Regions from separate parts of the Protofrankia sp. Cj5 genome, predicted to be linked through region 4. Evidence: riboswitches for the same ligand, from Rfam matches in the RefSeq annotation. Region 4 holds a riboswitch; each other region holds the start of a gene.
The links. Region 4 has a riboswitch for cyclic di-AMP ahead of MJ777_RS02040 (transglycosylase family protein). Riboswitches for the same ligand answer to the same signal wherever they lie in the genome.
Positions count from the first base shown of each region.

Region 1 (7,506 bases), on a different contig from region 4:
TTCCGCCCGATGCCAGTAAAGTTTACCAGCTCAAACGTGAGGTGCTTGAGCTCAAGCACGCTGTCACGCCACTCGCCGCTCCGCTGCGAGCGCTCACCGAACCGGACGTCGGCGGGATTGCCCCGCGCATTCAGGAATACTTCCGTGACGTGGCCGACCACCTCGAACAGGTCACCGAACGAATAGCTCGATTCGACGAGCTGCTGTCGTCAATTATTCAGGCGACCTTGACACAGGTGGCCATCGCGCAAAACGAGGACATGCGCCGCATCAGTGCCTGGGTCGCCATCGCCGCGGTTCCGACAGCGGTTGCCGCCATTTACGGGATGAATTTCGAGCACATGCCCGAACTGCGGCAGCCGTGGGGATATCCCGCTGCTCTCTGCTTGATGGCGGCAATCTGCTTCACCCTGCACCGAGCCTTCAAACGGAATGGCTGGCTGTAGCCTCGTACCGTGGTACGCTCAAATATCAACTGATAGCATGATGGACGCTCGTGAATATTGCTGCTGGCTTTCGCGGCCGGTCCGGTCAGCTCGCCGGTGGAGCCGATACACCGACGAGCTGACCGGTATAGCAGAAGGCCGCGATCATCATTTTTTGCGTGGCTGACGCCCAAAAACCGACCGAACTCATGTTTCGTGGCGTCCCGTGTGTAAAAATTGAGCAGGGTGTTGAAGGCGCCACAATACCAGGCAAATTATCCACCGAGCTGGCCGCGCCGCGAAGCTCCCGCCAGACGCGGGTGGCCTCCGTTCGAGCCAGCACAACTGGCACAACCAGTGCCACAGGCCGGGCCATGGGAATTACCACGGCGCGGCCCCGCCGACCCGGCTGGGATACCGCCCGTCAGGACTATACCGTACCCAGCAGGACCGCACCGCGGCTTCGTTCGATAGCTATTTCATACTAGGAACAACGACATATCACCCGACAGCGGGATTCACGGAGACCACGCTGTCGGCTACCGTAATCGCCTGTGTCAGGCCTTCGTGCGGGAGTTCACAGTCAACTGCCGTCCCAGCCGCGGGCTAGCGGCAGCGTACGGTTACAATCCGTTCTCAGTCGCAACGCGGGCGTGGGTGGCAATGACGACGCCCCCCGCCGTATCCACACCATCACCTGTGACGTCGACCGCGACATCCGCGACATCCGCGACGCGATCCGATGACCCAGCCGACATACCCGGTCCGTAACGATCTTATCGCCGAGCTGGCGACAAGACTGGAGCAGCTCGATCAGATCCTTGGGCGGCTGGAGGATGCCGAGCGGCAGGCCGCCGACGCCAGCGAGCGCCTGATGCGCACCCGGCGGTGGCAGGAGGAGACGGTCCGCGCGATCCAGGACGAGCGAGCGCAGATGCGCACCCATCAGCGGGCGCTGGACGATCTCGCGGACCGCGCGCAGGCGGCCGTCGAGGCCCTGTCCGGCCAGTACCGCTCCCTGCCCCCGGAGATTCACGAACTCGCGGTCGAACTGCACGTCCTGCAGACCGCGGGCCTGCTCTCCCGCCGCGACACCCGCGCCCGGCGCCGCTGACGCCGACCCGTCCCAGGCCGCGGACATCCTCTCGCACAGCGGATTTCGGAGCGGGAAATCCCATAACGGCTGACACAGTGCGTAATCTAGCGAGCCTATTCATTAAGATAATTTTCGCTACTACATGTCAGCGATATATAGCTGTCGGCACTCAAGCACCCCCCCGTCGCCGGACCGTCACCGCTATGGCGTAATGTCATCTTCCGCATCCTGTGGGTCATGGCATGGCAAGCCTCCGTCTAGGCGACCTGTCGCAGTGGCCAGCAGATCAAGATAGAGCGGCGAGTGATCGGCAAGGAGGATGGGAGGAACCGCTATGGTCACTTCTGCGAGTACTCGCCGTAGTTGTGAGGGACTAGTATTTGCTGGCACCATCCTTTTGAACTAGTCTCGCGCCGACGTCACGACAACACCGGGCCGAACGCCGAATCCTGCCCACGGCCCCGGTGTCCCCTCCGAGTCGTCACCAGGGCAGGAGCGGGGGACCCATCCTCCACCGGTTGGCACCGAGCCACGGTGCCGACCTAGGGGTGAAGTGAGTCGTGTGCTGGTCGCACGGCCCACCGGGCAGCCCAGCCCGAACCCGACAGCTCACCTCGCAGGCGAACGGGAAGGATCACAGTCTTGTCTGCGCCCGATGTGCAGCTTGATCCGGCAATATGGCCATGTTCGTCGCCGACGGCGTCGCTGTCCTCGCTGCGACCTCAGGCCGAGACACCTGGGCGTCCAGCCCGCGGTAGGCACCGCGCGCCCGCTCCGCCGTCGGCCCCCGGCCGCGTCCGGGCACGTGCCGCGGTCGCGGCGATGACAACCGGCACGGTTGCGGTGTCAGGCGTCGCGCTGGCCGGCTGCGCCCCGACCGACTCAGGGATGGACGAGACTTCGGTCAGTTCCCGGATCACCCTTGGCTCTCAGTTCGGAAGCCAGGCGTCACTCGCCGGTCTGCGCACGTCCGTTATCAACCCGGCCACCTCGGTTGGCCCCGGGTCCATCACCAGCCATGTGATCGATCAGGCTGACCTGCACCCCAAGTCAGGTGTCGCGCTCAGGGTCACTAATCCGGACGTGTCAGTACAGGCCGACCAGCCCATTGACATGGGCTTCTCCCTCGAGGACGGGACGACCCACGCGCCGCTGTCAAACCAGCTCATCAAAATTCAGGTAAAGCTGCCTGACGGCTGGGCAACATTCAAGCACCTGTATACTAACGAGCAGGGCTTTGCGAGCTACACTGCCAAGGTCCTCACCACCACACAGATCACTGCTATCTTCGACGGAACGGATGCCCTGCAGTCGGCTCGCTCCTCGAACGTTGGTACTATGACGGTGGTGCCCAGTTCGGTCCCCGCGCCTCCGGCGCAGGCCGCCGGCTCGGCCGCTGCTGCCGCGTTTCGGGTATCCACCTCCGATACAGCGGATGCTACGATGCCAGTCGGATCGCTCGGTGAAAGAGCTGTCTATCTGGCCGCGCAGCAAGCCGGCAAGCCTTACGTGTATGGTGCGGAGGGCCCCTACTCCTTCGACTGTTCCGGCCTGGTTCAGTATGTTTTCAAACAGCTCGGCCGCAGTCTCCCCCGCACCGCGGAAGAACAGTACGAAGCCACGGCCCATGTGTCGCAGTACAATAAGCAGGTCGGCGACCTCATCTTCTTTGGTACGCCGGGAAACATCTACCACATCGGCATCTATGCCGGCGGTGGCAAGATGTGGGCGGCACCAAAGTCCGGTGAAGTCGTTTCGCTCAGAGATATCTACACCACGTCATACTCAGTCGGCCGGGTCAGTTAGCGGCCAGCGGCCTCGCTCGTTGACTCCTTCATCTCACTGATATGACTGACGCAGTCAGCCTCTGAAAAACATATAGCGGGTTCACGCGTGTCCTCCCCCTCCGGTCACGCGTGAACCTCACCGCCAGATCGGTGTTGTCGATATAAACACCGGTCTGGCGGTCCCAAACCACAACTGGATGTCTCCAAAGACTTCCGCTGGTCGGATCGAGCCAACCCCCCCGGCTCGCAATGCCCGGCGGAACACGGGCTTCCCCGGCCTTTCGCACTGAACCCCCCCCACAGTGCGCTTGGCCGGCGGAGGTCCTGGGCTCCCGCTGGTCGGCCGTGCCACCCCCCCGGCCAAGCCGACCGGCGGGAGCCCTCTCAACGACAGCCGACGAGGCGGGTCGAGGATTGATCCACAAATTGCCGGGATCTCCAGCTCGCTTCAGACCGAAGGCCACGCGAAAACACCATCATCGCGTGGCCTTCGGTGGCCGCTTAGAGCGACCGGCAATAGGGCGTTCGATCAGGGAGCGGCGACCGCTTAGCCCTTGATGTCCTTTGAGAATTTCCACAGCTCGCTGGTCGTGGCTTCGTTCCATTTCCGCCCTGGCGCAAGAGCCACTGACTTGACATGGACCCGTGAAGGACACGCGGGGAGCGGCCCGACCGTGTTCACCGTCCCGACCGCCGTGAACAGTGGCTGCTGGGCGGGGTCGAGCGGGCCGCAGGCCACCGTGAGCGCGAGACGGCCGCCCTCTCCCGCACCCCAGATGTAGATCCGGGACATATCGATGTTCGATCGCTCCTTGGCGACGTAACGGACCACGTCCCACAGATACCGCGCGTCCTGACCGTTGGTCTGCCAGGTACTGGCCACCGCCTCCGGATACACCAGAGCGAACTTCTGTTGATCAGCAAGCGCGGACACCTTACTGTCCTTCTCGATCGTCGCCGCGTCACTCTCGTCGTCATGCAGGACGAGGAGCAGCGGCACCGGCTTCTCGGGCTTGGCCTCGGCGTGGACCGCAAGCTCCCGGCCCGCGGACTCGTAGCCCGCCGGAATCTCGGCGCGCTCGGTCTTCACCTCGGGTGAGTGATGCCCGTAGGCGAGGGCAACGACGACCACGCCAGCGGCCACCAGCACCCGTCGACGGTTCTTGCTCCACAGCTCTTTCCCGGCTTTGAGCGGATTCGACGCCACCAGACAACCGAACCACACCGAGAGCCGTTGATTCGGCAGATTCGACACGTGGCGTGGACGAGTCGGGCACCACAGCCGTGGTCTGGCACACACCTGTGCGGGTTGACGCCAACGGCGACCAGCCGGGCGGACGCGGCCAGGCGCCAGCGGCCGCTCCACGGATCCGCCGCGGCGGCCCCAGGACACCCGCTTCGCGCCGATGGTGTATCCACAAGAATCTGTAGAGATCCGAGACGCCGCGGACGGATGACATGGCGTAGGGATGAGGCCGAGGTGGACAATGAACAAGCACTCGATCATCGGGCGCTGGAGAAGATCGAGCATGAGCTGGCCGTGCTCGGCCGCCGGGCCGAACGGTTCCGCATGGCCATCGCGGACGGCTCCGGCCCGCCTCTCGACCGTTCCGCCTATCTGCTTCTCAGCTATCTGTACGACCACGGCTCGGTACGGTTGACCACCCTCGGCGCGGTGTTCGCCCTCGACATCTCGACGGTGAGCCGCCAGGTCGCCGCACTGGCCACCGAGGGGCTGGTGGAACGCGCCACCGATCCCACCGATCGCCGGGCCAGCCTGGTGACCCTGAGCGCACGCGGACGCGATCGCTACGTCGTCACCCGGGCAGCGCGGGTAACGAGCATCAGCGGCTTGGTGAGCGGCTGGGAAAAGGACGAACGCGACAGTTTCGGAACGCTTCTCGGTCGTCTCAACGCGGCGATTGCCGAACGCGACAGGGCACAGCTGCCGTCACGGAGTCAGGCCGCGACGTCGAGAGCGCGCAGCCGCGCCTGACGCAGTAGTTGTATCTCAGCCGGGTCAACCAGCGCCGGCAGCGGGCCGTGCACCCAGGACAGCAACAGATCGGCCAGTGCGGGGTTCTGCGCGAGAACCGGGCCGTGCAGATAGGTACCAATCACGTGGTGATCCACGATGCCGTCGGTCTGGTCCGTGGTGCCGTTACCGACGCCCTTGCGTACCACGCCCAACGGCCTGCCCCGGCCGCCAGCCAATCGTCGAGTACGCCCGGCGTGGTTCTCGTAACCGAGCAGCACCGGAAGACCCAGGTCGGATGTTGGTTCCACGACGATGTCACCGACCGCGCGGGGCGGCGCCGGCTGGTCAGCCGGGTCGAACGACCGGCGCGTCTCCACATCCACCAGGCCGAGCCCGTCATGCACCTCGTCGCCAGCGGGAAAAGATGCGCCGATCACCTGATAGCCGGCACACACCGCGAGGACGACAGCACCTTCGTTGACCGCTCGCAGCAGCGATGTGCTTCTGCGCAGGCCGTCAGCAGCCAGCACCTGCGGTGCGTCCTCACCCCCGCCCAGCAGGTAGATGTCGCAGCCGCCGGGCACCACCTCACCGGCCGGAACGTTGATCACCTCAGCCGCCAGCCCTCGCCAACGCAGCCGCTGTGCCAACACGATCGCGTTGCCGCCGTCACCATAGGTTCCGAGCAGCTCCGGATAGATCAGAGCGATGCGGGTCGCCGAGTCGGAGATCATACCGCCATCCTGGTCATCTGGTTGTCCCCACCGGGGCAACCCGCCCCAGAATGTCACGGAAGGCGGTGTAGTTGGCGACCACGTCCACGGTCTTGTCAAAGACCGTGGACGCCGCGCTCTCGGCGTCGGGGTGCACCGTGTGCGGAACCTCCGCATAGGCCAGCCGGACGCTCATGTCCTCCTTACGCTCGCCGGTCACCAGCACGTCGCGGCCCGCGAGCCGCTCGAACGGGACATCCCAGATCCAGGAAGGATCACGGCCGTCAGCGGTCTGGGAGTTGAAATCTATGATCACTGGGCGCGCGGGTGCCGTGTTGAGCAGCTCCATCATCTCCACCCAGCCGGCCGGGTTCTTGGCCAGCAGGAGCCGCCCGCGTACACCACTCTCACCGAGCTCGACCTCCTGATAGCGACCTTGGACGTCATCGAGACCGGTCATCGCGGCAAGCGCGTCCGCGACCTCGACCCCGAAGAGCTTCGCGGCGGCGGCGGCCATCGCCGCGTTGCCGAGGTTCACCCGCCCCGGCAGGTCGATGGAGGCCCTGATGTGACGACCGAACCACAGCAGTTCGCCAGGCCCGGTGACGGCGACGATCGGCTCCGGGCGGGCCAGCCCGCAGTCGCACCACCACCCCGAAGAGTTGCGATGCAGCAGCCGGGCACACTGCGGACACACCATCGCATCCGCTGTCCAGTTCTGCCCGACCGACACCCAGATCTGGTTCGACCACCCGGACGCGGCCCAGGCGACCAGCGGGTCGTCGACGTTGGCGACCACTGTCGCGGCGGGCAGATCCGCCCCGAGCTCACGCCAGAGGCTCGCGATCCGCCGGGTCTCGTTCGACCGGTCGAGCTGGTCACGGCTAATGTTGAGCAGCACAACCGCCCGGGGAAGGATCTGCCTGGCGACCTTGGGCAACCAGATTTCGTCCACCTCGAGCGCGGCGGCCGCGTCGAAGGGCGGACGGGACAACGCGGCGAGCACCCCCGGCGCCATGTTCGCGCCGCCGCTGTTGCTCTTCACCGGGCCGAGGGTGCCCAGCGCGCGGGCCAGCAGCCGAGTGGTCGTGGTCTTGCCGTTGGTCCCGCTGACGCAGACCGCCATCCGGCCGGCCGCGACCTCGGTGAGGATCCGCGGGGATACCTGTAGGGCGAGCTTACCGCCGATCATCTCGCCTGATCCACGTCCCAGCCGGCGGGAGGCTGAGGACGCGAGTTTCTCCACCGCGAGCGCGGCGCGGGTCCGGGTGGAGAAACGGCGTGGGGGTGGTGTGGTCATCGCCTCATCAGCGTGCCATGACTCGTCTCGCCTGTTACAGAGACCCCGTACATCTCCACAGGGTGCCACGCCCAGGCTGGCGCCGACGACGTGAAATCGTCAGATCCGGGCATGGTGCTCGCGGAGCCAGGCCAACGGATCCACCGGGCGGTCCCCGACATGCACCTCGAAATGCAGGTGGGGGCCGGTGGAATGACCTTCGTTTCC
Region 1 covers NZ_CAKJTO010000007.1:43,771-51,276, reverse strand. The annotation lists gene corA (magnesium/cobalt transporter CorA) at 1-446, shown strand, start outside; gene MJ777_RS03455 (hypothetical protein) at 1,168-1,539, shown strand; cyclic di-AMP (ydaO/yuaA leader) riboswitch at 1,988-2,158, shown strand; gene MJ777_RS03450 (C40 family peptidase) at 2,344-3,327, shown strand; gene MJ777_RS03445 (plasmid partitioning protein) at 3,856-4,515, opposite strand; gene MJ777_RS03440 (MarR family winged helix-turn-helix transcriptional regulator) at 4,789-5,304, shown strand; gene MJ777_RS03435 (type 1 glutamine amidotransferase) at 5,268-6,020, opposite strand; gene MJ777_RS03430 (Mur ligase family protein) at 6,034-7,299, opposite strand; gene MJ777_RS03425 (M23 family metallopeptidase) at 7,399-7,506, opposite strand, start outside.
Region 1: another riboswitch for cyclic di-AMP. It lies ahead of MJ777_RS03450 (C40 family peptidase); the one in region 4 lies ahead of MJ777_RS02040 (transglycosylase family protein).

Region 2 (7,506 bases), on a different contig from region 4:
ACACGCTCTGAAGCCCACGACAGCGGTGCGGTGCTGGCGATGCGGATGGAGATGGCTGATTGCTGTTGGTCACGAGTGTTTGACCTTCTCCTGTAGTCAACAGTGTTGACGACTCACGCCCGCGATTTGATCTTTAATGTTGACCGTTCCTTGTACGCGAGCTGGCCAGCCTGCTTTGCTGGCAAAAAATCGATGATTGTCAGCTGGATCCGCGACAGCTCGCCTTGCGGGCGACGCGAGCCGGCGTGACGGAGGTGCACGTGCCCGTTGATTTTGATCACGGCCCGGTGGTCGACGATCTCACCCGGCGTACCGCCGAATTTGTGCGGACCGTCGTCATGCCCGAGGAGGAACGCTTCGGGGGCGTTGCCGCGCGCGGCGGCGACGCGATGCGCGCACGGCTCCAGCAGGCAGCCAAGGATGCGGGGATCTTCGCCCCGCACGTACCGGCGCTGTACGGCGGGCACGGCCTGGACATGCGCGGCCGGGCGCCCGTGTTCGAGGAGGCGGGCTACTCGCTGTTCGGCCCGCTGGCGCTGAACATCGCCGCTCCCGACGAGGGCAACATGCACCTGCTCGAGGTCATCGCGACGGCCGGGCAGAAGGAGCGCTACCTGCGGCCGTTGGCAACCGGTGCGGTGCGTTCCTGCTTCGCGATGACGGAGCCCGCGCCCGGAGCGGGGTCGGATCCGACCGCGCTGACCACACGCGCGGTGAAGGACGCGGGCGGTTGGCGGATCGACGGCCGCAAGTGGTTCATCAGCGGCGCGGACGGCGCCGGATACGCGATCTGCATGGCCCGCACCTCGGGCGAGCCGGGGCAGCGCGGCGGGGCGACGATGTTCCTCGTCGACGCGGGCAACCCTGGCATGAAGATCGTCCGTCATATCGAGACCCTGGACGAAAGCCTGTACGGCGGCCATTGCGAGGTGCTGTTCGACGGCTGCATGGTAGCGCACGAGGCTGTGCTCGGCGAGGTGGACAAGGGCTTCGACTACGCCCAGGTCCGCCTCGGCCCGGCCCGGACGACCCACTGCATGCGTTGGCTGGGTATTGCCCGGCGGGCCCAGGACATCGCCGTGGCCAGGGCCGCGGACCGGCGGCTGTTCGGTTCCCGGCTGGCGGAGCTGGGCATGGCTCAGGCGATGATCGCGGATAACGAGATCGACATCGCCGCGTCCCGTGGGCTGATCATGCAGGCCTGCTGGGAGCTCGACCAGGGCCGTTCCGGAGCCCAGTCGACCGCGATCGCGAAGACCTTCACCGCCGAGGCCGTGTGGCGGGTCGTCGACCGCTCGCTGCAGATCTGCGGCTCTCTCGGTATCTCCGGGGATGTGCTGTTGTCGCGCTTCCTGCGCGAGGTGCGTCCCTTCCGCATCTATGACGGACCGTCGGAGACCCATCGCTGGGCGATCGCCCGCCGGGTGGTCCGTCGGCACCATGACAGCCGTCCAGACGCACCATGACGGCTGGTAGCGCCAACCTGTTTCCGGTTGTTGTCCGTGGGCTGCCTGGCCGGATGGTTAACACGAACGGTAACCAACTTGCGGCGAAATTCGCGGAAAATTAGGCCTTGCGGTCACAGGGCGTAGTTCGCTACCGTGGCCGGGCTCTCAGTAGCACCGGGCCGGACGCCGAGTTCTGCCCTCGGCCCGGTGTCCCCTCCTCACCATCGCCAGGGCAGAAGCGGGGGACCCAGGTCCCGCCGGGCGTCGTTGCCACTACGACGTCCTTGGGGTGAAGCCGGCCGCACATCCCGTGCGTGCCGACCGGGCTTCCCGGCCCGAACCCGACAGCTAACCTCGCAGGCGTACGGGAAGGATCATCGTTGCCTGCAGATCAGGCGTGCTCAGATCCGGCCGACACGATTATTTCCCGCCGCGGTCGTCACCGTGCGCAGCCGGTCAAGCCCAGTTTTGGCCGTCGCTCCGCGCGCGCCGTGGTTGCCGCCGCGGCTACCGGTACCGTTGCCCTGACCGCTTTGTCAGCCCCAGCGCTGGCAAACGACACCGGGGCCGACAGCCCGACCGATGCGCCCCAGGCCACCGCCGCTGTGCCGGCCTGGGCCGGTGACACCACCGCCGCGGGAGCCACCGGGACAGCCCCCGCGGAGCCCGGTCCGGCCACGGGCGCCACGGGGGCCACGGGGGCGGAGGAACCGGCACGTGGGCTGGCGGGGCAGCAGGACCAGAACAGCGCGTCAACGCAGCAGGACAGCGCGTCGCTGTCCGCCGGGAGCCTCGGCGAGAAGGTTGTCTACCTGGCATCGAAGCAGGCGGGTAAACCGTATGCGTGGGGCGCGCAGGGCCCGAACTCCTTCGACTGCTCTGGTCTTGTCCAGTACATTTACAAACAGCTCGGCCGCAGTGTGCCGCGGGTGACCGACGCCCAGTACGCGGCGTCGCGGAAGATATCGCAGGATGCCAAGCAGCCCGGCGATCTCATTTTCTTCGGTCAGCCCGGAAACATCTATCATGTGGGAATCTACGCCGGGAACGAAATGATGTGGGCCGCGCCCCACAGCGGCACCGTCGTTCGACTGCAGAAGATTTATTCCGCGAGTTATCTGGTCGGCCGGCTGGGGTGATGACCGGGCCGGACCGCCAGGCGGGTACGCGCCGATCAACGTTACTGATCCGATCAACGATACTGAGGTGAACTGGCTGCTCATGTCCAGTGGAACACTATCCAGCGGAACACACCGAAGAAGTCACCGGAAAATGCGAGGAAAAAGCCACCGGAAGCAGCCCGAACGCAACCGCGGCGCGGTGGCTGCCGCCGCCGGTGTCATCGGCGCGACGGCGGGCATGATGCTGACCGCGAGTCCGGCGAGCGCGAGCCCCGTGGCTCCGCCCAGCACGAGCGCTGTCGCTCCAGGAATTGTTTCTGACGCTGCCATCGCCGGTGCTGGCAGGAACGCGGGGCTGGCTGGCTGCGCCGGGATACCGCTGGGAACCTGGGTCGCGGTCGCACTGGCCGAGTCCGGCGGCAACCCGGACGCGCACAATTCCAGCGGCGAGGATTCCCGCGGACTATGGCAGATCAATATGCGGGCGCATGCGAGCTGGGTCGGCGGGGCGGATCTGTTCGATCCAGCCGTCAACGCACAGGCCGCCAGGCGGGTATGCGACGTGCAGGGCATCGGAGCATGGAGTACGTACACCAACGGCTCCTACCGCCGGTACCTCGGGCGGGGCGCGGCGGCTGCCGCCGCTGTCGGCGCGGGCGGTGACAGCGGAGCAAGCGCTTACCTGGCCGTTCCCAGCGGCCCTGTCAACACTTCTGCCCAGGCCGGCGCGCCCGGTGTGGCAATGGCACGACCGGACGCGCCGGCTCCCCGCACGCAGGTGGTTCGTTACAGTTCCCGCCTGCGTCCTGGTGTTCGTCAGATTCAGCGGCGGTTGGCCGGGTACGGCTACCCGGTCGCGGTGGACGGGAATTTCGGGCCGCGCACCACTGGAACAGTAAAGGCCTATCAGCGCCGGCACGGGCTGGTGGCCGACGGCGTTGTCGGTCCGCGGACCCGCGCCGCGCTGTTCCATTCCGCCGCTTAGTGGTCGTTGAGCGCTCGTTGAGCGGTCGACAAGAGGGGAGGCGGCGACGCACGGGCACCCCGGCACCCCGGTCGCCGCCTCCGGCGTTATCCCTGCGCATGGGTATCACGCTGGGCATATACAGTTCGCGGCAAAGCGCGGTTTTCCGCAGAAAATCCGCAACGGAGGATATGGATATCTGTGCCCCTGTTGCCGGGCGCTCGTGATTTCCGGTTGACTCCTGGTTCGGGTGTCGTAGATTGAGAGGCTCCGGCAACAGGACTGTCCGGCTCGCGCCGCCCGGGCGGCGCCTCGCGTCGTTGTCGTCGGTCCACGCCCAATGCCAGGGCGCATCCTTCCGCGGCCTCGCGATCCATCCACCCGGACGCCGCTGCCTGATCGAACGCTCTGCTGCCGGAGCCTCTCATGGCTGAAAAACGACGACTCGTGGTGGAGGCGATCGAATGGAGCAGCAGCAGGCGCAGCAGGTTGAGCAGTATCTACGGCAGAACTGGCGGGAGATCCGGTATCAGATACTTGACCAGTTCGTCCAGGTGAGCACCGCGGACCTCGAAGCCGTCTCCAGTGTCAACGACCTCGTTCGGCGGATCGCGGACAGATCGCACTATACCGAGCCGTACATCGAGGCACGCCTACGCGAACTGGTCGGTGTCACGGCGGGCACCGGCCAGGCGGCACAGGCCGGCGGCGAGGCCGGGCCAGCGGGCGCCGAAGCCGAGCAGCCGGGCGCCGAAGCCACCGGCGACGAGCAGGCCGAGCCCCTCGGCGGGTCCCGGCAGGCGTTCGGCGGGCCGGAGCAACAGGCGGATTCTGAGTGAGAACAGTCCACGGCTGATCCCGGCCAGGGCACAAGCGCCCTGTTGCCGGGCGCGCATAGCCTCCCGGTGCCGCTCGGGTGGCACGTGTGGACCAGCGCGACATCACGGGCGCGGACGGCGGCGGATACCGCGCCCAGACCGCGATCATAGCGTCGGTGTGTGCGGACCGGATACACAGAGCACCCCAGCGGGCCGCCGCTGGGGGTGCCTGCCGGCTTGGGGCCTATGCTCTTCTCTGATCACCATGATGGCCTGTACTGTCACAAACAGCAGCAGACATTCAGGGGGGGCTTAGTTGCTGCGAAGAGGCCATTATTGCCGCACAGTGGGTGAAACGGGCGTTGCCGGGCGAGGCCCGGCCCGATTATGGGCGTTGTTGCCTGCGGCCGGGGCGGCCGTCAGCGTCGTAGGCCTGCTCCTGACACTTGCCCTGGGGTCGTTCATCCTCCGTTGGGGGGTGCCGCCGGTATCCGCGTTTGCCCCACTGGGAGCTGCGGGTGACACCGCCTTTGCGATCCGTGTCGTTGAGCTGCCGGAGAAGGTCGACCGAAGCGTTCTGGGAAATCTGAACACCCTGCTCAAAGGCATACCGGAAACTGGCGGAGCCGTTGTGGTGCGGGTGGCCCGCGCCGCCACGCTGGCCAATGACCCCACCACGCTGACCGATCTGGACTCGATCTTCCGTCGTCGTGCGGTGCTCGCCGTTCAGGCCGTGTCGTCTCAGGCCGTGTCGCTGGCTGGGCCCGCGACAGGCGGTCCAGCGGATCTCGGGACGGCTGGCTCGCTGCTGCTGGCGATTGCCGACCACCGGTTCGCTGACTGGGACCAGGCCCGCGGTGCGCTGTCCCATAACCACGGGCTGGCGCCGTCCTGCGCGAAGGAATGTCAGGAGCAGGTGGCGGGCACCCCGGCGGAACGGACCGCGGGCATGTACACGACCAGCGGTGATTCCTTTTTCCTGGCTGTCGTCCTTGGGCGGGTGTCACAGGTGGAGACGCTGGGTAGCCTGGCCGATCCGGCTCAACCGTCCGCCAGCCCTTCCCCGACGGCGCAACCGACCGTGACCCCGCCGGGGTCCCCGCCGGCTCAGCCCCATTCGGTACTGTCATCGATACTGTCGACGCTGGCCTATGTGCTGGTTGCGGGCGTGATGCTCGTGCTTGGCTTCGCCATCGGCCGCCGGCGCGGGGACCATGCCGGGGAGGAGCCCGCCAGTGACGCGGACAGCATGGACGGGGGGCGGGCCCAATCACGGCCAGTGTCACCTGTCGCGCCGCCAAACATAGCCGTCAGCCAGCTCGGCACGGTGCATTCCGCTTTTGGCCCGCAGGGTTATGTCGCGGTCGACGGGGGGCTCTACCGGGCCCGATGGATGGGGGGTCCCGACGCGCCTCGGCCCCGCGTCGGCAGCCAGGTGGTGTTGAGGACGCACGAGGTGGATGGGTTGCAGGCGTGGCCGGCGCAAGGCCGCTCCGGGCCTCGTCCATAGCGTGCGCTGAGACATCCGGCGCGGTTCGGAGCCCATGATCGTGTTTTTTCGGCCTACTGGAACTGGGAACGGGGACAGATCACACCATGGCACCTCGTAACAGCCCCGACCGGGCAACGGACCGCCGTCAGCCACGGGACGTTATTGGGAACATCCCCATTCCCCGGCCCAGTCATCGCGTGCTCGTGGTCCTCTGCATGGACACCTCCTATTCCATGCGCGGCGAGGCGATCGACAAGCTCAACGACGCGCTCGCCAGCTGGGCGCGAAGCATGCACGCGGGCGAGAAGATGGCGGCGACCACCGAGTTCGCGCTCATAACGTTTGGCGCCGGGGGAGTGCGCAAGTGGCGTGGGGACGAGAGTTTCGATCCGCGCAGCGACCGGACTCCGTTCGTCCCGGCCCATAGTTTTCGGCCACCGAAGCTGAGCGCTGACGGCGTGACACCGCTGGTTGAGGCGATTCGGCTCAGTATCTCGGTTATCGAAGCACGTAAGCGGCAGCTGGCCCAGGAAAAGGTGACCTGGAAGCGGCCGCTCGTCTGGCTTGTCACCGATGGCAGGCCGACCGACGAGGAGGGGAAGCCGGCGTCGGACTGGCACCCGCTGGCAGGAGAGATTCGCGGCCTGGAGGCGGCTCAGAAGCTTGCCCTCTTCGCGATCGGCATCCCACCCATCGACGATCTGGGCCAGGAAACCCTGCGCGCGTTCGCGCCGGAACGAAACATGGTATACGGCCGGTTCGATTTCAGTGACATCCTGCTGCAACTGGACCGCAGCGTGGAGGATCCCAACTACAAGCTGCGCGGTTACCAGCCGAGGCAGGCGTGACCTCCGGCCGGCAGCCCGCCCGGCAGCCCGCGCCCACGGGAAGAAGCGCGGGCGGCGTCCGGCCCTACCGTTGGCGTATCCGGGGGGCCAGCGTCCAGGGCTATTCACACGTGCGGGAAGGGAAATGGTGCGAGGATTCGTTCGCGCACCTTTCACTGTACGAGCGGGGATCCCTGCCCGACGTCCACGTGCTGGCGGTGGCCGACGGCGCCGGATCCGCCCCGCGGTCAGCCGAGGGATCCCGGCTCGCGGTCGCGATGGCCACCCGGCTGGTGCGCGACCGGATCCACCCCAGCGGCCGGCCCGCGACCGCGCCTGACCTGCGCCAGCTGTTGGCAGCCGCGCATGAGGAAATCGTCACGGAGTTTCGTCGAGTTGTCACCGCGGTCGCCGGGCGGGAGCACATCGGCGAGTTCGCGACGACACTGACGGTTGTCGTGCTTGCCTATCCCCTGATCGGTTATCTGAGCATCGGAGACGGCTTCATCGTCGTCCGCACCGGTGAGGGGGGACAGACCAACCTGCATCTGCTCGACGCCGGGAGCGCTGACCCCGAGCACGCCAGCCAGACGGTCTTCCTGACCTCGGACACGAGCCGGGCTGCCCGGGTGAACGCGGTCTACGACCCGTGGATCACCGGTGTGTTCATGTCGACCGACGGTCTGATCCCCGTCACACTGCGACGTGACCCGGAGGGCCGGCTGGCGGTGGCTACCGAGCCGGTGATCGACACCGTGCTCGGATTACTCGACGATGATCATTTTGATGCCTCCGGGCTCGTCCAGCTGCTGCTGCGGGAGGCGGTCACGGAAGTG
Region 2 covers NZ_CAKJTO010000029.1:27,714-35,219, reverse strand. The annotation lists gene MJ777_RS08855 (acyl-CoA dehydrogenase family protein) at 261-1,466, shown strand; cyclic di-AMP (ydaO/yuaA leader) riboswitch at 1,664-1,825, shown strand; gene MJ777_RS23055 (C40 family peptidase) at 1,829-2,587, shown strand; gene MJ777_RS08845 (peptidoglycan-binding protein) at 2,721-3,554, shown strand; gene MJ777_RS08840 (hypothetical protein) at 3,998-4,372, shown strand; gene MJ777_RS08835 (hypothetical protein) at 4,749-5,861, shown strand; gene MJ777_RS08830 (hypothetical protein) at 6,077-6,691, shown strand; gene MJ777_RS08825 (PP2C family serine/threonine-protein phosphatase) at 6,688-7,506, shown strand, end outside.
Region 2: another riboswitch for cyclic di-AMP. It lies ahead of MJ777_RS23055 (C40 family peptidase); the one in region 4 lies ahead of MJ777_RS02040 (transglycosylase family protein).

Region 3 (7,506 bases), on a different contig from region 4:
CGGATCGCGCACGGGCGAGTGGACCTGCGCCCGTTCCCGGGCCCCGTGACGGGGGCGCCATGACCATGGCCGGCAGCCGCATGGTGGGCGGCCAGCGCGGCATGCCGCTGTCATCGGGAGCCGGGCAATGCTCAAAAAATGATCAGGCCACGTGGCCGACATGGCGGCCGAGCCGCCGGCGGCACGCGGCGCCCGTCATGCTCTATTATGTCGGCACAGACATGTGGGAAAAGACATCTGGACGGGCCTGCGGTAACAGAGCAGCGGTGAAGGGGGCGGTATGGATCTCGGCCTGCGAGGGAAACGCGCGCTGGTGACCGGCGCGTCCAAAGGCATCGGCGCGACCACGGCCGAGGTGCTGGCCCAGGAGGGCTGCGACCTGCGCTTGGCCGCACGCAGCGAGAATGTCCTGAGGGAGGTGGCGGCGAAGATCCGGGCCAACTACGGCGTCGACGTGGCTGTCCACCCCGCCGACCTGCGTGCGGCCGAGGACATCGCCCGGCTCGCCGAGGCGTCGGCCGATATCGACATCCTGGTCAACAATGCTGGTGACATCCCCGGTGGTTCGCTGGAGAACCTCGACGAAACGGCCTGGCGATACGGCTGGGAACTGAAGGTGTTCGGCTACATCAACCTGACCCGCCTGGTCTACGCACGGATGAAGGCGCGCGGCGGCGGGGTGATCGTGAATGCCATCGGAGCGTCGGGGGAGCGGCACGACCCCGACTACATCGCCGGCAGCACCGCGAACGCCGCGCTGATGGCCTTCACCCGAGCGCTGGGCGGTCGCGGGCCCCGGGACAACATCCGGGTCGTCGCGGTGAACCCGGGCCCGGTGGCCACCGAACGGATCACGACGCTGATGAAAGCGGTGGCGCACAGCCGGTTCGGTGACGAGTCCCGGATCGCCGAAATCATGGCCGACTTCCCGCTCGGGCGCTGCGCGACCACCCGGGAGATCGCCGACGCGATTGCCTTCCTGGCTTCGGAGCGCTCCGGGTACACCAGCGGGACCGTCCTCACGGTGGACGGGGGTTTGTCCGCCCGGGGGTGAGCGAGCAGGCCGGTCAGTCACCGTCTGGTCAGGCCACTTCGACATCGAGTGACATCGAAGCGATGATGTCGGCCAGTTTGTTCAGTGTCTCGGGATTGCGAAGGATCTGGATAACGACACTGAGTCGTGGATCATCGGCGATATGTAGTCGGACGTAATCGGCGGTGAACGTCCCGGCTGCCGGGTGGTGCCAGTTCAACGACCCGGAGCGGAACGTTTCCAGCCGCCGGGTAGCCCAGGCCTGGCGAAACTCCGGGCTGGCCGCTTCGATCCGCCGGATGAGGTACTGAAATTCCGGGTCATCGATGGCATCGGCGCTCTCCGACCGCAGCATCGCGGTGAGCCGGCTGACCTGCCCCTGCCAGTCGGGAATCAGTTCGTGCATCCATGGGTCGGTGCACATCAGCCACACAATGTTGCGGTCCTCCGGCGGCAACATGTCAAGGTGCGGTAGCAGCGCGACCACCCCCTTGTTCCAGGAGAGCAGATCGAGGCGCCGATTAATGATATACGCCGGGTTCGGTTCGAGCCGGCGCAGCAGCCGGTCGTAGGCAGGGGAAATCTTCAACGGGGCTGGCGAGCCGGAGAGCGGCTTCTCACCGGCAAGCTTGAACAGATGCATCGTTTCAGCCGCGGACAGGTCGAGCGCCCGTGCGATGGAATCAAGGACTTGCCGAGATGCACGCACCGGACGGCCCTGCTCCAACCAGGTGTACCATGTTGTGCTCACGCCAGCACGCTCCGCCACCTCTTCTCGGCGCAATCCTGGGGTTCTCCGGCGTCCCCGCGGCGCGATGCCCATTTGATTGGGGCTCCGACTTTCTCGACGATTCCTCAAGAATTTCCCGAGTTCCCGGTTCGCCGCTCCGCTCACAGTAGTTCCTCCCAAGGGGTCCCGCCTCAGCCAGCTGCCGCACTATCAATACCGACTTTTAGCACATGACACCAAAAAGGGTGCACTATGTCTACCTGGTGACAGGATTTCGATAGGGGCCGCCTACGGGCCGCTGCCCAGATCCGCGTGAGCGGAACTCGCGCGCTGGGCTCCCGCCTCGGGTCCTGGCGTTGGACGCGCATCAGGGAACAGCCGTCCCACAATAACGCCGCCGCTGACGAGCAACCGGTTACTGACCTGCGAAAACAGCAGCACCGCAGGTCAGGATAGGTGTCACATAGGTGCCACAGGAGAAGATCTTGTTCTTCCTTCAGGAGGAGCGACCAGGAGGAGCGACCGGCAATAGGGGCGCGGACCACGGAGCGGGGCTGGAGCGCCTGCCTCGCGAGCCGAAGGAGGACGCGCCGGAGGTGGTGGGTGGCGACCGACGAGCCGTCGGGTATCCGCGCATCGCGCGGCAATGGATGGAGAGCATGGATGGGCAGCGATGACGCGGGACGCCTGCCCCCGCCCCGCGATAACCTCGGCAATGTCGCGTCCCCTACGGCGTGTTTTCGACACGTGCCCTGGTCCCGGGCGCTCTGAGCGGCCGGGACGGCTATCTGTTCAGCAGGCTGCCAATGGCCACCCGCAGTACCTCGGGGAACAGCCGCTGGCCGATGGCCACCGGCCGCGCGATACCTGGGAAGATCCAGAAACGCCCTTTGTCGAGGCCGCGTTCGATCGCGTCGACGGCAGCGGCCGGTGTCATCATAGTGCGCTGCGAGACTGCTCGGGCCGCGGGCATGTCGTCGAGCATCGGGGTTGCCACCGCCGGTGGACAGACACAGCTCACCCGCACACCAGTCCCGCGAAGTTCATGCCGTAGCGTCTGAGCGTAAATGACCAACGCCGACTTTGTCGCACCATAGGGACCGTGTTGCGGCACCGGCAACCAGCCGAGAATCGACGAGAAAAGGACGAGCCGGCCCGATCCCCGCGCGAGATAGCCGGGTAGCGCGGCCGTCACCGCGTTGACTGTGCCCTGGTAGTTCACCGCCATGATCTTCGCGTGCACCGCGGCCGGGGTCTCAGCGATCTTGCCTGTGTACCCGATCCCGGCGGCCGTCACGAGCAGGGTGTGGTGCTGCGAGGTCACGACGTCGGCCATGGCGTCCGCATCGGTGACATCGATGGTGTGCGTCGTCACCTTTCCGGGCCCAGCGTCGTGGAGGACCTTGAGACCGGCTTCGTCCCGATCAACCGCGATAACGTCTGTGCCCTGCCGCACCAGCCGGAGGGCGAGGAGCTGTCCCATTCCGCTTCCAGCGCCGGTCACCAAGGCTCGACGGACGTCGTTCTTCGCTGTCATCGCTCATGCACCAGGTTTCTCGAGAGCCCAGCGCGCGGATCGAAAAAACCCCTGATGAGGCACCGCTCGCGCACGGTACGGTATTACGCCGCCCGCCTGAAGTCGAGTAGCCCCGCGGGGAGCCGGCGCGAACGAAAAACGGGCCCGGACAAGAAACGACGACACACCGACGGGGCCGTTTTTCCGGGTTTACCACAGACCGCCGCGGCGCGCCCGGCCCCCCAGCCGGAAGATCGATTGTGCGGGTACGCCCGGCCCGGTCCGAGAGCCGGAAGCAGGCGGCCGCTTGGGAGAGACCGGCCGTGGCCGGTCTCTCCCAAGGCTTCGCGAGAGCCTCCCGGTGAACCCGGGCCGGCCGCTCTGTCGAGATACCTGAGGCTATACCTGATATACACAGCGCTGGCGCTGGCGGATCTGACAGACGCCGTGGACGGCGCGAGGGACTCTCGCCGCGTCCTCTCCGGTCGCTAGGCCTTTCCGGTCGCTAGGCCTTTCCGGCCCAGCAGTGCTTCGACGCGTACCAGGGGCTCGTGCCCTGCTGCGCGTACAGTATCCGCGCACGCATCCACTGTTCGGACACACTGGCGTTCTGCGGCAGGCCAGAGCCACCGACAGCGTGCCACGTGCTAGGCAGGAACTGGAACAGTCCGCCGGCACCGATCGAGTTGACAACCTTCGGGTTGCCGCCGGATTCACACTGTGCAATGGCGGCCAGCACACCGTCGTTGGACGGTGCCGCACTCGCTGGCTGGGACAGCGCGACGCTGCCGCCGCCGATGGCGGCGACGAGTGCCGGTACAGCGATCAGTACCCGAGCACGCGCCTTGATTCGACTGATTCCACGAGCGCCAGAACGTACATGGGACATATTGTGTTGATGTCCTTCCCCACGCCTGCGAGGTGAGCTGTCGGATTCGGGCTGGGACTGCCCGGCCGCGCTATGCGGCTTCACCCCGAGAACGCCTGGCTTCGGCGTCCGGAAATGGTTCCCCCGTTCCTGCCACCGTATTGGTTGTCATCGGACGGGGGCAGGACTCGGCGTGCCATCCGATGCGCGCCTTCCCCTCGAAGGCACGGCGAGGACCATACGTGCCATGACCGCCCAGCAGGCAAGGCTCCGTGAAGAGGCACACAGTCCACAGCCGATGTTGCTAACCATCACGGCTGCCGGTAACGTGCGCGCACCCGCGCTTATCCATAGTTGGCCCTGGCCGGCTGGCGCAATTGTGCCGGGGCCGCCACCCAGCCAAAAAAACTGCCCCGCGCGGTAGGTGGGCAGGCGGGTCGGCTGCGTGGTTGTTCGCCGACGGTTGTTCGTCCGCCGTACGATGCCGCGGGGATCCTGCGCATCAACAGTGCCGTGTATGGTGTGGGCAATATGGCTGTCCGAACGCTGATGATCCTGGGCTCTCCGTGCGCGGGAGCCGCTTTCTGGGCGGCTGGCGGTTCTCGCCATATCGCGGTCCAGGCCTGTTGTGCGGCAGGAGCTACCGGCCTGGACCGCGATGAACGGCGCGGTTTCAGCCCATGGCACGACGGCGGCGACGGCGCACGATCCTGCGGGCGCCGATCGCCACCACGAACGCGATGATCGCGGACGCGGTGGGGACAGACGACGGGGGAACAGCTATCCCGCCTTCGCCCGCGGAGACAGCGCCCTTGGGCACCGGCATCGTTGTGGCCGACGGCCCTGGCGCGGATATAGCGGTGGCGGCAGTACCGTTGTTGGTGTCGGTGTCGGACACAACCTGATAGCGGGTCAGCATGCCGGCGGTGATGTGCTCGTTCACGTGGCAGTGGAAAAGCCAGATGCCGACGTCGTCAGGCACCATGTCGGCCACGGCCATGGTGCCGGGGAGCAGCGGAACGGTGTCCATACGCATGCCGCCCACGATCGCGTCGTTACCGTGCCAGTGCGGCGTGTGCATATCCGCCTCGCCGCCCATGCTCATCAGGTACCACCGGACGTGCGCACCCTTTTTCATAGTGATCATCGGCTCGTTGCCAAAGACGTAGCCGTTGATGGCATGCCGCATGTTGGAACGCTCGAAATCAGCATCGTTCAGCGCCGGGTACGGCGGCTTGGCAAAACGGCGGAGATTCTCCTGAAGATACGGGCTCCAATTCTCGTTGACGATCGAGAACAGCGCGAAGATCTCGCGGTCGACGTCGACGGGGCTACCGTCTGGCCGCGCCTTCCCTTTTCCGGTGACAACCATCGGGCCGGTGAGCCCGGCATAGGTGTCGGTGACCTCGTTGGTATGGGAGTGGTACATCCACATGACCGAGCTGCCGTCGTGCGGGCCCGGACCCGCTCGATCGGGCACCAGCCAGGTGTACGTGTGCGTGCCTCCGGTGGGTACGGCGTCGTCGAGCTTGTCCACCCCGGAGGTGTTGTCCGCGTACGGCGTGCCCTCGTTCGCCTTGGTGTAGAAGACGCCGTGCGGGTGCACGCTGTCAGAAATCCGGCAGGCGTTGCGGAACACGACTTTGATGGTGTCGCCGACCTCGGCGCGGATCACCGGGCCCAAAAAGCCCAGATACGCATCCTGCGGGAGGCGCGGCGCCAGACCGCTGAAGCTGGCGTCGGTGTAACCACGGTAGAGACACTTGAGGTAACTCGTCCCGATCCGGCCGGGCCCGGACTGGACGTATGTCCTTGCTATCGGGTCGAATGCCTGGCCGGTGATAGCATCGCGTCCCTCGGGGGCGTAGTTCCAGACCACCTCGTCAGCACCGATGTAATAGGTGCGCACTCGACCGGTCGGGTGGAACTCCTGGCCGGCGGCGTCGTTCCAGTAGGATGATCGTTCTCCCGTCGCGCCCGTGCCGCCGGCCGCGGTCGCGGGCCCGATCGCGGCGGGCCCGAGGGCAAGCACAAGCGCGCTCCCGACCACCGCTCTGACGCACATCCGCTGCCTGGCACGAACGGTCGTCTCCGCGGACCGTGACGACGACTGCCTCCTTACGCGTACCCGGCTGGCGGTCCGGCCGCCGATACCTGTGCGCCGCATGGCGCGCAACTTATCAATCACGGAGCGTGACAGTAACCCTCCGTGACTTCCCCTGCATAGTGAGAGTCCACAATCCGCCAAAGGATGTGGAAGATGGCACTACGCACGCGCACCGGTCGGGCAGCCGGTCGGCGACACACGCTGGACGGGGCGGGCAGGAGCTTTCAGGCTGCTCGTGGACCGGGTCGCGGATCGCCCGGCCGTGTTGGCAGCCGCATCGGACGCCCTGCCGCCGGAGCCTGCCAGCGGGCTGGCGTTCTCACGCTATCGTGAGCGGATGGGCCTCACCAGTGGACGATCCGCAGGCGCCCGCCCAGCGCCTGCTGTGCGCGTAGCGCGAGCCTCCCGTCAGGATTGACCAGCACCGCATGGTTGGCGGCGGCCAGCATGGGCAGGTCCGCCAGCGAGTCGCTGTAGGCGTGCTCCCACGGCGGCTCGATCCCGTGGGCGGCGAGCTGACGCGGTTTACGCGCTCCATGGTTGTGCAGGCTGCCCCGAGTAACACCGAATCGGCCCCAGACCAGCTGCGAGGAAATCAGTTCCACCTCGCCCAGGCCCAGCGTGTCGAGGAGCGTACGGGCAAGTTCTCGTTCACATGCTGTCACGATCACTACCCGATCGCCCGCGTCGAGGTGGCGGCGCAGTGTGGCGATGCCCTCGGGTATCGCCACGTCCCGTTCGGCCGGGAGCTCCCGGCCGAACGCCTCGGCTCGCGCACGGAACCGGGCGGCATCCAAGCCCAGCAACGCCAGCCGCATTATCATCCGTACCGCGATCGCGCGCAGCGGGCGTACCGCCAGCAGGGGCGTCACCGGCATGACCAGGGCCGCGCGCCATCGGGACCGCGACAGGTGCCGGCGCAGCAGCCGGGTGAACGTGTCACCACGCACCAGCACACCGTCCAGATCGAACAACGCGACCCCGGCGGTCGCGCGTTCAGGCGTCTCGCTCATGCGTGCATCCTTGTCGTGTTCGACGGCGGCCCGCGGAATACAGAATCTGGAACGGACGGACGGTGAGCACAAGCATGACCGAGGGCACAGCAGTCAACCAGACCGATCCGGTGACATGCGCATACCCTGGGTGCACGCATCCGCCGAGTGCTCCGGTCGGGCCCGGCCGGCCACCCGCGTACTGCGACGATTCCGCGCACAACCGGTTGTCGGCCTACCGCCGGCGGCGCGAGCTGTCG
Region 3 covers NZ_CAKJTO010000108.1:59-7,564, reverse strand. The annotation lists gene MJ777_RS18890 (AfsA-related hotdog domain-containing protein) at 1-63, shown strand, start outside; gene MJ777_RS18885 (SDR family oxidoreductase) at 281-1,054, shown strand; gene MJ777_RS18880 (helix-turn-helix transcriptional regulator) at 1,083-1,928, opposite strand; gene MJ777_RS18875 (hypothetical protein) at 2,249-2,440, shown strand; gene MJ777_RS18870 (SDR family oxidoreductase) at 2,548-3,300, opposite strand; gene MJ777_RS18865 (transglycosylase family protein) at 3,785-4,168, opposite strand; cyclic di-AMP (ydaO/yuaA leader) riboswitch at 4,176-4,351, opposite strand; gene MJ777_RS18860 (multicopper oxidase domain-containing protein) at 4,821-6,314, opposite strand; gene MJ777_RS18855 (haloacid dehalogenase-like hydrolase) at 6,599-7,267, opposite strand; partial or broken gene MJ777_RS18850 (hypothetical protein) at 7,342-7,506, shown strand, end outside.
Region 3: another riboswitch for cyclic di-AMP. It lies ahead of MJ777_RS18865 (transglycosylase family protein); the one in region 4 lies ahead of MJ777_RS02040 (transglycosylase family protein).

Region 4 (7,506 bases):
GGCCAGCGTATCGCTGTGCCTGAGGAGCCCGAGGACGCGCCGTATCGGATAAGCGACCAGCGGCCCAGGCCAGCTACCCCCGGTAGCGCCGGAACGGGCCCGCCCGCGATACCGACGACGCTGGAACTCAACCGCCGCCTCGCCCCGCCTCGACCGGGAACATCGCGACCGGGAACATCGCGGCAGCGCCGGCAATCCAGCCGTGGTGCCCGCTCCCGCACGCCCAGGGGCAAACGTCCGCATCCGTCGGACAAACCGGGCCGCAAGCCGGGCCAGAGTGCCAAAGCCCTGGTAGAGGGCATCAGCACAGGCACGTATCCGGCCGTGACGCCGTTGGAGACAGGGCCCGCCAGACCTCGGCGCGGTAACATGACCGACTACGGCGCCAGCGGTCGCGGCCAGCACGATCCCGGACGTGGGCGCACTGTGCGACATGCCCGTGTGCGGGTCTGCCGCGAGCAGACCGGCAACGAACAGGATCGTGTCACCAGGCAGCCAGAAATCGATATCGATAAGGACGCCGCTGTCGACGAATACGAGCGTGAAGATGCCAGCATAGAGCGCCGCGCCGAACGGGCCATCCACACTCACGGGTCCCGCCCGCCCCGATGACCCGCTCATCATACTCATCGTGCGGCTTCCCGCCCATGATTGCCGAACAAATCAGTTCATTACCAACCGGACAGACATGCAACCCGACTGCTCACAGGAGCCAGACCCATGCCCATCGCCACCCCGGACGTCTACGCGCAGATGCTTGACCGGGCCAAGACCGAGGCGTTCGCCTACCCGGCGATCAACGTTACTTCGTCCGAGACTCTGAACGCCGCGCTGAAGGGCTTCGCCGATGCCGGCAGTGACGGCATCGTACAGGTTTCCACCGGTGGCGCCGATTTCCTCTCCGGCACCAGGGTGAAGAACATGGTCCTCGGCGCCCAGGCGCTCGCCGAGTTCGCCCATCATGTCGCAAAGGCCTACCCGATCAATATCGCCCTGCACACCGATCACTGCCCGGCGGACAAACTCGACACTTATCTGCGTCCGCTGCTCGCGATCTCCAAGGAACGGGTTCTCAGCGAAGGAAGGCCCCCCCTCTTCCAGTCACACATGTGGGACGGTTCGGCGGTCGAACTCGAGGAAAATCTCAAGATTGCCGACGCTCTCCTGATCGAATGCCACCAGGCTGAGATCGTCCTGGAAGTGGAGATCGGCGTCGTCGGCGGTGAGGAGGATGGGGTCGTCGGCGCGATCGACGAGAAGCTCTACACCACACCAGCGGATATGTGGCGAACCGCCGAGGTTCTCGGCACCGGCGAACGGGGCCGCTACATGCTCGCCGCAACCTTCGGAAACGTACACGGTGTGTACAAGCCGGGCAACGTGAAACTCCGTCCAAGCATCCTTCGGGACGGACAGCAGTATGTCGCGCGACAGCTCGGGCTGCCAGCCGATACCAAGCCGTTCGACCTGGTGTTTCACGGCGGTAGCGGCTCCGACCCGGCCGAAATCCGCGAAGCGCTGGACTACGGCGTTGTGAAGATGAATGTGGACACCGACACTCAGTACGCGTTCACTCGGCCGATCGTCGACCATATTTTCAAGAATTATGACGGAGTGCTGAAAGTTGACGGCGAGGTCGGTGTGAAGAAACAGTACGACCCCCGCAGCTACGGCAAGGCGGCCGAGACCGGCATGGCCGCCCGCGTCGTGCGGGCCTGCGAGGACCTGCGCTCCGCCGGGCGTTCGCTCACCGGCTGAGCCGGCCGGCTCACCGGCCGAGCCGGCCGGCTCACCGGCCGAAGGAGGCGCGAGCATCGCTTTTCGCGCCTCCTTCGGCCACCACCGGATCCTCGTACCCAACCACACCGGTCCATGCCGCCCTGTCCTTCCCCGTCGTAGAACCTGTTTTGAATCACAGCTGTCGACGCTGTCGACCGCCCGGACAGAAGATTCAAAACAGGTTCCCCCAGAATGCATCGGACGATGTCGTGTGAACGCCCGCTATGAGTGCTGGGAACCCGAATTCGATGCGGCGCCGCGGGCTACGCAAACAACCTGTCCGGGTGCACGCGGTATTACTCGGGCCAGCTGCGGCACGGTGGCCACCCCGCCGCTGCCCGTGGTTTCCGCCGCTGGAAAGTGATGAGCGCGCGCCGGCGTGCGTTAGCAGCCGATCTCGAGATACGGCAAGAGCACCCAGCCCGATGTGCGCATAGTCACGAAGCGCATTCACGGCTTGTTCAGCCACCAGCGATGCTGGTTATGGTCTGCGCCGTGCCCGTCGATACGGCGGGGACACGTCGGGCGGCACGCCGAATCCTGCCCGCGCCCGACGAAAACCAAACTTGCGGCAGGAACGGGGGACCCACTTCCGGGCGTCGATACCAGGCGTCCTCGGGGTGAAGCCGTGAAAACGGCCGGGCAGTCCCAGCCCGAACCCGACAGCTCACCTCGCAGGCGTGGGGAAGGGCATTACCAATATGTCCCGTACAAGTTCTCGCGGCCGACATCGCGGAATTCGCCGGGCCCGGGTCCGTACCCGAGCCATGGTGCTGACCCCGGCCCTGCTCGCGGCGATCAGTGGTGGCATCGCGATGTCACAGCCGGCCAGCGCCGCCACCACGTGGGAGGGGCTTCGCCAGTGCGAGTCCGGCGGTGACTACACGGCCAACACCGGCAACGGCTATTACGGCGCATACCAGTTCTCGCTGAGCACCTGGCAGAGCCTGGGCTACACCGGACTGCCCAGCAGCGCATCCCCGAGCACCCAGGACGAGGCCGCGCTCAAGCTCGCCACCCAATCCGGCTTCGGCCAGTGGCCCGTCTGTGGCCGGGGCATGAGCGCCGGCCAACTCGGGGCTGGCGCCAGCTCGTCGGGCAGCGGCTCGTCGGGCACCGGCTCGTCGGGCACCGGCTCGTCAGGCACCGGCTCGTCAGGCACCGGCTCGTCAGGCACCGGCTCGTCAGGCACCGGCTCGTCAGGCACCAGCTCGTCAGGCACCAGCTCGTCAGGCACCAGCTCGTCATCAAACAGCACCGGCACCGGCTTGTCGGGCACCAGCTCGTCAGGCGCCAGCTCGTCGAGTCCAAGCAGCGCCAGCGCCAGCCCAGACAGCACCGGTTCGTCGGACAGCAGCTCGTGGCAGGCACGCTCATACGGCAGAAGCGGTTCCTCGCGTTGGGCATGGCGCGCGGCGAACGCGGCCACCCCGTCGACCGCTGTCGCTGTCGCTGCCGCTGCCACGCCTTTGACGACCGATCTGGTCGACCAGGTGCGACCGGACGTGCGGTCGTGGCAGCAGCAGATGAATGGTCTTGGTTACAACATCCAGATTGATGGTCAGTACGGACCGGAGTCGGCTGGTGCGGCGAGCCATCTCCAGGCTGACAAGGGCCTGACGGTGGACGGAATCTGCGGACCGCAAACCTGGACGGCCACCTTCAGCTGAGCCTGAACCGAACAGCTACCGCCTGACGGCTACGAAACTGATATAGACCCCGCGCACGACGAGTCGGGCCGGCCACACCAAGGTGACAACAAACACAACAGATAAACACTATAACGACCGGCCCGATTACTCGTCGTTACAAAAACCCAACACAAGCAACCCTCCAGCGGAGCTTTCCCAATCACCAGGTACAGTTCTCAGTTTGGCCCACATAGTTCATTCGGGGGATGTAGGCCAGATCCATGTAGTTCATCCGACACCCCGATTTGCTTCGAAAGAGCCAGGCTCGCTAGAGTCCTCCCCACTCGCCAGATCGGCGAGGCCGCGCGAACGGACGCCGAATCCCGTCCCCGTCCGCCGCGGCAGGACCTACCGCGAAGCCGCTAGGACGGGATCGGGGGAACCACATCCGGATACCGGAGACGCCGGTGTCCTTGGGGTGAAGCCGGCGACGCGCATGGGCGTCACCGGCCGGGCATGTTCCCAGCCCGAACCCGACAGCTCACCTCGTAGGCGACGGGAAGGACCGACCCACATGCCGTCTGTTGGCAGGCACCGCGCCCCGCAACAGTCGTCCACCGCCGTCAAGGTCCTGCGCACCACCGGTGCTGTCACAGCACTCGTGGGCAGTGGTCTCGCCGTCGCGGCCAGCCCAGCGAGCGCCGCGACCGCCGACGACTTCGCCAAACTCCGCCAGTGCGAGTCCGGTAACAACTATCACATCAATACCGGTAACGGTTTCTACGGCGCCTACCAGTTCGACGCCGGGACCTGGCATGGCCTTGGTTATTCCGGTCTTCCCAGCGACGCGCCACCGGCACTGCAGGACGATGCCGCCCACAAGCTCTACAACGCTCGCGGCTGGTCCCCCTGGCCGTCCTGCTCAGTCAAGATGGGCCTGACCAACAACGGCCCAGCACCGCAGACAGCGGCAGCCGTGCCCAGCACCGAGGTGGTCCAGCAGGCGGTTGCCCCAGCGCAGCCTCCGATGACCTTGGAACGCGCGAAGGCTCAACTGGCATCGTCAAACTTCGCCGGCACAACCCTTTCCACCGCGCTGGCCGGTGAAGTTCGCGCTGACGCTTACGTCTGGCAGAGCACGATGCGTGAGAAGAAGTTCATTCTGCAGGTGGACGGCCGCTTCGGCGGGGAATCCCAGGGTCTCGCGTCGCTGTACAGCTATCTGACCCGGGTCGACGACGGACAGACCGGTGTGGTCGGTAAGAACCTCTGGGACATCACCGTCACCAGCCCGTCGGCGCTGTGAGCGCGGGCACGCGTAAAAAGCTCCGGCAGTAGGGTGTCCGGTCAGACAGCGGCGTCCGGATGGATGGATCGCGAGGGCTGCGGAGGAGTGCGACGGAGGTGTTGGGCGGCGCGAGCCGGACAGTCCTGTTGCCGGGCGCTCTGAACCACGGTTTCCCGGCTGTCCGAAGACGATGTCGGCTTCGGCCCCCGATCCCGCGGCGGACCTGATGGCCCACCCCCCTCCCACCAGGTCCGCCGCGTGAAAGCTCCCCACGCGATGCGGCATGAGCGCGATCCGGCAGGATGGGCCTCATGACGACATCCCCCGAACGGCCGGATCTCCTTGGCGGTCCGCCTCCGACAAGGCTCGCTCTCGATCCGGCCGCCGCCAGGGCCCTCAGCGCCGGCGATGCCCCGGAGGCTGTCGCGGGCCGCTTCCCGGACTCAAGCCTTGCCTGGGCGATGTTGGCCGAGCGCTCCCTGGACGCGGGCGCGGCTGTCACGGGCTACGCCTACGCGCGGACCGGCTACCACCGCGGTCTGGACCAGCTGCGCCGTGCCGGTTGGCGCGGGCATGGGCCGATCCCGTGGTCCCATGAGCCCAACCAGGGCTTCCTGCGCGCGCTCGCGGCGCTGAGCCGTGCCGCCGCCGCCATCGGTGAAACCGAGGAGGCCGCCCGCTGCCGGGAGTTCCTCGCCGACAGCGATTCCGAGGCATCCGGCGCGCTGGGCTTCACAAGCGACTGAGCCGCTTGTGGATACCGGTCGCCTTGTACCCGGTTATAGCGGACTGTCCGGCTCGCGGCGTCCGGGTGGGGCATCCCGTCGTTGTCGTCGGTCGCCACCCAACACCAGGGTGACTCCCTCCGCCGCCTCGCGATGCACGCACCCCAGCCCCACTCCTTGATCCACGCCCCTATTGCCGGGCGCTCTTAACCGACCTGTGCGGCGGCGTGCAGCGCGCACGTGATCGCGTTGATGTCGGCATCGGTCGAGATGAACGGCGGCATGGTGTAAAGGAGATCCCGGAACGGCCGCAGCCAGACGCCGTTGCGCGACGCGGCCCTGGTCGCGGCCGGCACGTCCACCGGATGATCAAGTTGGACAACCCCGATCGCGCCCAGGACCCGCACATCGGCGACTCCGGGAAACGCGGCCACGGACGACAGCCCGCTCGCCAGCCGGGCCTCGATACGGGCGACCGAAGCCGCCCACCCCCCCTCCGTGAGCAGGTCCAGTGACGCGTTGGCTACCGCACAGGCGAGCGGGTTCCCCATGAAGGTCGGGCCGTGAGCCAGCACCGGCATCTCGCCCCGCGAAATCCCCCGGGCGACCTCCTCGGAGCACAAGGTGGCGGCCAGCGAGAGATAGCCGCCGGTCAGGGCCTTCCCCACACACATGATGTCGGGGCTGACACCGGCGTGTTCAACCGCGAACAGCCTCCCAGTACGCCCGAAGCCGGTGGCGATCTCATCAAGGATCAGCAACACGTTGTGGTCGCACGCCAGCTCCCGCAGTGCCCGGACGTAGCCGGGGCTGTGGAAGGTCATCCCACCGGCACCCTGGACCACGGGTTCCACGATGATCGCCGCGATCTGGTCAGCGTTGCGGGCCAGCAGGTCCGCGAAGTCCGCCAGATACCTCGGGTCGGTCGGGACATCGAAGCCGACGGGTGGCTGGTCCGCGAAGACCTGGGCCGGCAGCACCCGCCTCCAGAGCTGATGCATGCCGCCGACCGGGTCGCACACGGACATCGGATGGAATGTGTCGCCGTGATAGCCCCCGCGCCAGGTCATCAGCCGAACCTTCTCCGGACGCCCCGTCGACCGCCAGTACTGGATCGCCATCTTGGCGGCGACCTCGACGGACACGGAGCCGGAGTCCGTGAGGAACACGTGGCGCAGCGGCTCAGGCGTCATCTCCACCAGCCGGGCGGCCAGCCTGATCGCCGGCTCGTGGGTCAGGCCGCCGAACATCACGTGGCTCATCTTTGCCGCCTGGGCATGCAGGGCGGCGTCCAGAGCGGGGTGCGCATAGCCGTGGATGGCGGCCCACCAGGAGGACATTCCGTCGATCAGCTCAGACCTGCCTTCGACTGGCCTCGCCAGGCGCAGGCGTGTCCCGGAGGCGGATTCGACGAGGAACGTCTCATGTGTGGAGGGCATCGGCCCATAGGGATGCCAGACGTGCGCCTGGTCGAGCGCAAGCAGGCGATCCGCCGACAGGGCTGTCCGGCTGCCCAGGCCCACCTGGCCGGGCAGGCCGGTGGGGCTACTCGATGACACATCACCCTCCAGGGTCGGGACACGCGGCGCAGGGCCGGAGATTCTTTGACGGCTCGTGTCTGTGTGGTGCTCAGTCGTAGCGGCCGACACGTCCGCGGACGCGGATGCTGCCGGCATGACGGGCCCTGCCGGCATGCCGGATGCTGCCGACATGGCAGCCTGCCGCGGCGACGGCCCGGCTTCTGCCGGGGGCGCCGGACCGGATCGTTATGGGGATCATGGGGTGGTCCTCGGGCATGCGCAGGCGCTACCAGCATGTGACCGACCCGATGTTGCATGAGGCGGCGGGCACGGTCAGCTGGCTGCGGTGGGACGCACCCTGGCGCGGGCGAGCAGCCCTTGCCGGGCGCATGAGACCAGAAACAAGACCACACGATCAGGGATCGGTTCTCATAATCGGAAGGCCTGCGGCCCCTGCCCTGACAGAGCTGCATGATCGCTGCGGAGGATGAGGGATTCGAACCCTCGAGGGGTTGCCCCCAACACGCTTTCCAAGCGTGCGCCCTAGGCCACTAGGCGAATCC
Region 4 covers NZ_CAKJTO010000004.1:4,381-11,886, forward strand. The annotation lists gene MJ777_RS02030 (hypothetical protein) at 370-612, shown strand; gene fbaA (class II fructose-bisphosphate aldolase) at 721-1,758, shown strand; cyclic di-AMP (ydaO/yuaA leader) riboswitch at 2,301-2,475, shown strand; partial or broken gene MJ777_RS02040 (transglycosylase family protein) at 2,595-2,768, shown strand; gene MJ777_RS02045 (hypothetical protein) at 2,732-3,244, opposite strand; gene MJ777_RS02050 (peptidoglycan-binding protein) at 3,249-3,449, shown strand; cyclic di-AMP (ydaO/yuaA leader) riboswitch at 3,813-3,979, shown strand; gene MJ777_RS02055 (transglycosylase family protein) at 3,985-4,716, shown strand; gene MJ777_RS02060 (DUF3151 domain-containing protein) at 5,010-5,444, shown strand; gene MJ777_RS02065 (adenosylmethionine--8-amino-7-oxononanoate transaminase) at 5,630-6,862, opposite strand; tRNA gene MJ777_RS02070 (tRNA-Ser) at 7,425-7,506, opposite strand, start outside.